3 regions of the Kocuria sp. ChxB genome follow, and region 1 is predicted to be linked to each of the others. Evidence: riboswitches for the same ligand, from Rfam matches in the RefSeq annotation. Region 1 holds a riboswitch; each other region holds the start of a gene.
The links. A riboswitch is a leader RNA that binds a small molecule or an ion and turns the genes downstream of it on or off. The one in region 1 is predicted to bind thiamine pyrophosphate.

Region 1 (2,198 bases):
GTGCGGTGCCGTTCGCTGACCGGCGCCTCCCCCGTCAGGCGGGCAGCGCGTCCCGCAGCGCGCGTGCGGCGGCGGTGACGTCGGTGGCCTCGGTGACCGCCCGCACCACCACGATGCGCGAGGCCCCGGTGCCGAGCACGGCGGGGAGCCGGGCGGCGTCGACACCCCCGATCGCGAAGAACGGCGTGTCCCCGGCGTGCTCCGCGGCGTAGCGGGGCAGCTCCAGGCCCACCGCGGCCCGTCCCGGTTTGGTGGGGGTCTCCCAGACCGGTCCGGTGCAGAAGTAGTCGAGCCCGGGATCCGCGAGCGCGGCGTCCACCTGGGCGGGCGAGTGGCACGAGCGGCCGAGCACCACGTCAGGGCCCAGCACCGTGCGGGCCTGCTGCGTGGTGAGATCCCCCTGGCCCACGTGGAACACGTCCGCGCCGGTCAGCAGGGCCACGTCCGCGCGGTCGTTCACCGCGAAGAGCTTGCCGTGCTCACGGGCGACCTCCGCGAGCACCTCGATGGCCTCGATCTCCGCGGCCGCCTCAAGCGTCTTGTCCCGCAGCTGGATGATGTCCGTCCCACCCTCGTACGCGGCGTGCAGGAACTCCCGCAGGTCACCGCGTTCCCGTCGTGCGGTCACGCACACGTAGAGCCGTGCGTCCCGCAGCTTCTCGCGGCGTCGTCGTCCCTGGTCCTCGATGTGTGCCATGCCGCCATAGTGGCACGAACCGGCACTGGGCGCGCGGCGAGCGATCTGCTCCCCGCGAATTCCCCGGGGACGGGGGCCACGGGGAGGACTAGACTGGCCGCGTCGTCCGGCCGCCACCCACCGCGCCGTCCGACGAGCTCCACGGGAGCCCGCACCCGTCCGCACGGACCACCGCAGCGGGCTGAGAGGGCGTGAGCCGCCGACCGGTCACCTGATGCGGATCATGCCGCCGGAGGGAGGAAGAGATGCCCGAGAACACACCCGCCCACGTGGTGGTGGCCGGGGCCGGTCTGATCGGCCTGGCCACAGCGCTCGAACTGCGACGCCGCGGGGCCGCCGTCACCGTGGCCGATCCCCAGCCCGCGTGGGGCGCCACACGCGCCGCCGCGGGGATGCTGGCGCCCGTCGCGGAGACCCAGTACGGCCAGGAGCGGCTCTACCCCCTGATGCGCGCGTCCGCCGAGGAGTACCCCGGCTTTGTGGAGCGCGTGGCCGCGGCCACGGGACTCGGCACGGGATACCGCACCGAGGAGACGCTGGTGGTCGCCGCCGACGCCGCGGGCGCCCGGTCCCTCTCCGACCTCGCCTCCCACCAGATCGCCTCGGGCATGGACGTGGAGGAGATCTCCACGCGCGAGGCCCGCTCCATGGAACCCGCGCTCGCCCCCAGGCTCGGGGGTGCCGTGCGCATCGTCTCCGACCGTCAGGTGGACCCGCGGATGCTGGCCGCCGCCATGGTCGAGGCCCTCAACGCACCGCACGCCGAGACGCTCGAGGGCGCCGCGGATGCCGGCCCGGTCACCTGGCTGACCCACCGGGTGGAGTCGGTGCAGGTCCCCCGCAAGGGCCCCCGCAGGGTGGAGGGTGCGCTCCTGGACAACGGCGAGCGGATCCCCGCGGACGCGGTGGTGGTGGCCTCGGGGCTCACGGCCAACACGATGGGCGGGCTGCCCGAGGACCTGGAGCTGCGGCTGCGACCCGTGTTCGGTGACATCCTGCGGCTGCGCGTCCCCGACTCCGTGCTGGGACCCGGTGAGGAGCACCTGCTGACCCGCACGGTGCGCGCCCAGGTCATGGGCCGCCCGGTCTACATGGTCCCGCGCGTGGACCGCACCCTGGTGGTCGGTGCCACCAACCGCGAGGACGGCCGGGAGTCGGTGCTGGCCGGAGGCGTCCACCAGCTCCTGCGGGACGCCCGCGCGGTGGTTCCCGCGATCGACGACTGCGACGTCCTGGAGATGATGGCCCGGGCCCGCCCGGGCACCCCGGACGACCTTCCCTACCTCGGGACCACCTCCGTGGCCGGGCTGGTGATCAGCACCGGGCACTTCCGCCACGGCATCCTGCTGACCCCGGTGGCCTCCCGCCTCGCGGCGGAACTCGTGACCGGGATCCTGGACCCCGCCGTGGACCACCAGCGGGACGTGGAGTTTCTCGCCGCCACGGATCCGGGGCGGCACTCCCGCCCGAACCACGACCTGCACGACACCACCGACTTCTC
Region 2 (2,198 bases), 280 kb from region 1:
AGATGTGGTCCAGGGACGCGAGCATCCGGGCCGCGTGGAACGGCGTGAAGAACGTGGAGGACACTATGCACACCAGGCCGATGCGCTCGGTGGCGCGCGCCATCGCGGACAGGGCGGTCAGCGGTTCCAGGGACCAGTGGGGTCCGCCGGACACGTCGCCCACGCTGTGGCCGTCCGCGAAGAACACGGCGTCGAACAGGCCGCGCTCGGCGGTCTGCGCGAGCTCCTCGTAGTAGCTGATGTTCGTGAGGCGGTGCACCGAGGAGTTGGGCGCGCGCCACGCGGCCTGGTGGTGGCCGGCGCCGTAGAGGAACGCGTTGAGGTGGAGGCGGCGGGCCATGTCAGTCCATCACCAGCCCGCCGTCGACCACCAGGTTCTGGCCGGTGACCCCGCGGGACCAGTCCGAGGCGAAGAACAGGGCGGTGTCCGCGAACTCCTCCGGGGTGGTCACACGGCCCAGGGGAGTGCCGGCGGCAATGAAGTCGAAGACCTCGTCCGGGGTGGCGGCGCTCGCGTCCGTGGTGCGCAGCAGGCCGCCGGAGATCATGTTCACGGTGATGCCCTGCGGGCCGAGGTCCTTGGCGGCGGTGCGGGTGAGGGAGAGCAGGGCGGCCTTCGCGGCGGTGTAGTCGTGGTAGGGGACCACGGGGTTCTGGAAGAGGTTGGTGCCGATGTTGATGATGCGCCCCTCGCCCGCCTCCGCCATGCCCGGGGTGACCGCCTGCATCACGTTGAGGGCGCCCACCACGGCGCCCTGGAACTGCTGGGTGAGGTTCTCGGCGGTCAGATTCTCCAGGGTGGGGCGGGCGTCCCCGTTGAAGCTGAAGTCCACCAGGGCGTTGTTCACCGCCACCGTGACCGGCGCGCCGAAGTGCTCCCTGGCCTGGGTGACCATGTCCTGCACCTGCTGGGCGTCGGTCACGTCCGCCTGAATCGCGAGTGCCCTGTCCTCCCCGAGTTCGCTGACCAGCGCACGGGCCCGCTCCTCGCTGGAGTGGTAGTTCACGACGACGCGCGCACCCTCGCGCGCGAACGCCCGGCTGAGGTGCTCCCCGAGCCCGCGGGCTCCGCCGGTGACCAGGACGATGGTGTTCTCGATCCACATGCTCACTCCTGTGGCTCACGGCGAAGAAAGCGGTGCGCCACCTGCGCGGTGCGACCGTGACATCCCTTCGCCAGTACTAACTGGACAGGTTCGACGGGTGTCATCTCAGCCGCTGCGGTGCCCCGTCCGTCCGCCCGGTGGGGCTGGGAGGGAGGGTGGCGGCACCCCGTGTCACTGGTGGTCAGTGTAGCCAGGGAAGTCTGACGAGGATCAAGTGGGTGGATTGACCGGGAAGGACGAAGTCGCAGGGAACCCTGGTAAGAAAGTGGCGGGACCAAATTACCGACAGTGCGCTCGGCGCTCGGCGGTGGGGCACAGCAGCCAGAACGGAGACGGGTGAATGTCACACCGAACAGCCGCTTCACGGGCAAGCAACGTCGGATGGGTGCTGTGGCTCGCAGCGATGCTCGCCTGGATCGGAGGGCTCGTGGCGGAGCGACTCGTGCACTCCGGATCTCTGTCCTGCGAACTGGGCGACGGAAGCTCGATCTACGGTGAGCCGGGGTGGAGCTGGGTGCCACTGGGCCACACGTGCACCTGGGAGAACGTGGGCGGCGTGATAGTCGTGGACGAGCCGTCCATGATGACTCTCGTACCGCTGCTGGTCCTGTTCCTGTGGGGAATCAGCCTGATGTTGGCTCGTGTTTCCAAGCCACAGCCGCGCCGCAATCCTTAATAGCCGGTCCTGCCGGTGGCGGCTCGGTCAGGTCAGGCCGTTGCTCGCGGGGCGGCGCGCCGCTCGACGGCGCTCCGCCTCGACTTCTGCACGCCGTGCTTGCACCGCCTTGGTGAAGAAGATGACGGCAAAAAGCAGTTCTAGGGTCATGAGCAGCCACGATTCCCGCGCTCCAATGACGGTGATCACGAAGAGGGCCACCATCGCGGACCCCTGGATCAGCAAGCCCACCGATTTCCGTTTCAGCATGCCCCCACCGTAGGCAGGGTGGCCTCTCATGTCAGGCGCGCAGTTTTGCCAACGATTCACCTCACATCTGGAACGCGGGTAGTGCGCGGTAGTCGGAAATCTGGTTGATAGCTTGGGGCCATGAATACAACTATGTGGGTGGCCATCATTGTGGGGGTTTTTCGGGC
Region 3 (2,198 bases), 330 kb from region 1:
AGCGTGCGACCGCTCGCAGCCAGGGCCCGGATCAGGCGCTCGTCGTCGGCGCGGTCACCCAGGGTGCGCGGTGAGTCGTACTCGAACCACAGGACGTCGCAGCGGGAGTCGATGGCGTCCCAGTGGTGCACCAACACGTGGATGTCGAAGCCGTCGATGTCGCTCTTCCACACCACCAGGTCCTCGGGGGCGGGCATGGCCAGCAGCGATGCGGGGGAGACCCAGTCCTCGACGGCGTGCCCGCCGGCGCCCTCCTCCGGCTGGAACCCGCCCGTGGAGCCGGCGCGGCTGAAGGACACCCGCGTGCCCACCGGTCCCACGAACCCCTCCACCACGGTGGCGCGCTCGGCGTGCGCAGCCAGGTTGCGGGCCAGGTAGCCGAGGAACATTGGATCACCTTCGACGCTGATCACCGAGCTCCGTGGGTCCGAAGCGAGGACGGCGGCCGCGGTGTCTCCCACGTTCGCCCCCACGTCGATGACCGCGACGTGCCGGTTCCCGGCCGCGAGCCGGGCGAGCAGGTCGATGGCGTACGCGTCGTACGTGGGATCCCGGCGCTGGTAGTAGGGGAGATTGTGCTCCGGTGGCAGCACGATCTCCACGCCACCGATGGTGTGACGCTGCTCCTGACGGCGCCAGGTCCGCCAGTGCACCCGCACCGGGTTGGTGGCGTGCCCGATCATGCGCCCGATGAAGCGCTTCTTGCGGACGGTCAGGGCCATGGGGGACAAGCCTTTGGTCAGGGGGATGCTGAGGCACGGGCAGGACGGCGCGATCAGGACCGCACGACCCGCCTCGCGCGCCACGATACTGCCACGGGCGTGGCGGCGCCGTGGACGGGCCGCGATCACGGCGGCAAGAGGCCAGCCAAGGGAATGCTGCGGGGTCGCCCTCTCACCGCCGGATGTGTGCTAGACATGTGACCGTCCACACGGGAGCCCCAGACGCGGGGGCTGAGATCGGGCCAGTGCTGCCCGGGACCGTCGAACCTGAACCGGCTCGTACCGGCGTAGGAAGTGAGGAACGGCCTTGCCTTCGCACACCCCCAGCACATCTGCCCCCGAGACCTCTGCGACGTCCGAGACCTCCACGGAGAACGGCCTACAGGACGCCCCCGGGGACAAGACCATCCAGCAGACCGAGCAGCACGAGTCCCACCGCCTGGCGTGGCTGGAGGACACGGAGCACGGCATCCAGGTGCCCGTCACGGAGATCCACCAGCTGGACGCCCCGGACGGCACACCCAACCACCCGCTGCAGGTGTACCGCACGATGGGCCCGGGCAGCGTCCCGGAGGAGGGGCTGGAGCCCTGGCGGGCGCCGTGGATCGAGGAGCGGGACGACACCGAGGTCTACGAGGCCCGCGGCCTCAAGCTCGAGGACGACGGCCGCAGCGCCGTGCGCCGCGGTGTACCGTCCCAGCAGTGGCGGGGGAGGAAGCCGGAGCCCCGGCGGGCCCGGCCCGGCAGGTGCGTGACCCAGATGCACTACGCGCGCCGCGGCGTCGTGACCCCGGAGATGCGTTTCGTGGCGCTGCGGGAGCAGTGCGACGTGGAACTGGTGCGCCAGGAGGTGGCCGCCGGGCGCGCGGTGATCCCGCTGAACGTGAACCACCCGGAGTCCGAGCCCATGGTCATCGGGCGGAAGTTCCTGGTGAAGGTGAACGCGAACATCGGCAACTCGGCGGTGACCAGCTCCATCAGCGAGGAGGTGGCCAAGCTGGAGTGGGCCGCCAAGTGGGGCGCGGACACGCTCATGGACCTCTCCACGGGCAACGACATCCACACCACGCGCGAGTGGATCCTGCGCAACTCCCCGATACCCATCGGCACCGTGCCCATCTACCAGGCGCTCGAGAAGGTGGACGGGGACGCCAACGCGCTCACGTGGGAGATCTACCGGGACACCGTGATCGAGCAGTGCGAGCAGGGCGTGGACTACATGACGGTCCACGCGGGCGTGCTGCTGCGCTACGTGCCGCTGACCGCCGAGCGCGTCACCGGGATCGTCTCGCGCGGCGGGTCGATCATGGCCGGCTGGTGCCTGGCGCACCACCGGGAGAACTTCCTCTACACGCACTTCGACGAGCTGTGCGAGATCTTCGCGCAGTACGACGTCGCGTTCTCCCTGGGCGACGGCCTGCGCCCCGGCTCCATCGCGGACGCCAACGACGCCGCCCAGTTCGCCGAGCTGGACAC

Region 2: another riboswitch for thiamine pyrophosphate. It lies ahead of P8S73_RS06535 (3-oxoacyl-ACP reductase); the one in region 1 lies ahead of thiO (glycine oxidase ThiO).
Region 3: another riboswitch for thiamine pyrophosphate. It lies ahead of thiC (phosphomethylpyrimidine synthase ThiC); the one in region 1 lies ahead of thiO (glycine oxidase ThiO).

The regions. Positions count from the first base shown of each region.
Region 1 is NZ_CP121123.1:1,205,626-1,207,823, forward strand. It holds gene P8S73_RS05275 (thiol-disulfide oxidoreductase DCC family protein) at 1-19, shown strand, start outside; gene thiE (thiamine phosphate synthase) at 35-697, opposite strand; TPP riboswitch at 830-952, shown strand; gene thiO (glycine oxidase ThiO) at 943-2,198, shown strand, end outside.
Region 2 is NZ_CP121123.1:1,481,332-1,483,529, reverse strand. It holds gene P8S73_RS06540 (LLM class flavin-dependent oxidoreductase) at 1-340, opposite strand, end outside; gene P8S73_RS06535 (3-oxoacyl-ACP reductase) at 342-1,106, opposite strand; TPP riboswitch at 1,152-1,285, opposite strand; gene P8S73_RS06530 (hypothetical protein) at 1,810-2,031, opposite strand.
Region 3 is NZ_CP121123.1:875,210-877,407, reverse strand. It holds gene P8S73_RS03785 (hypothetical protein) at 1-722, opposite strand, end outside; TPP riboswitch at 922-1,033, shown strand; gene thiC (phosphomethylpyrimidine synthase ThiC) at 1,129-2,198, shown strand, end outside.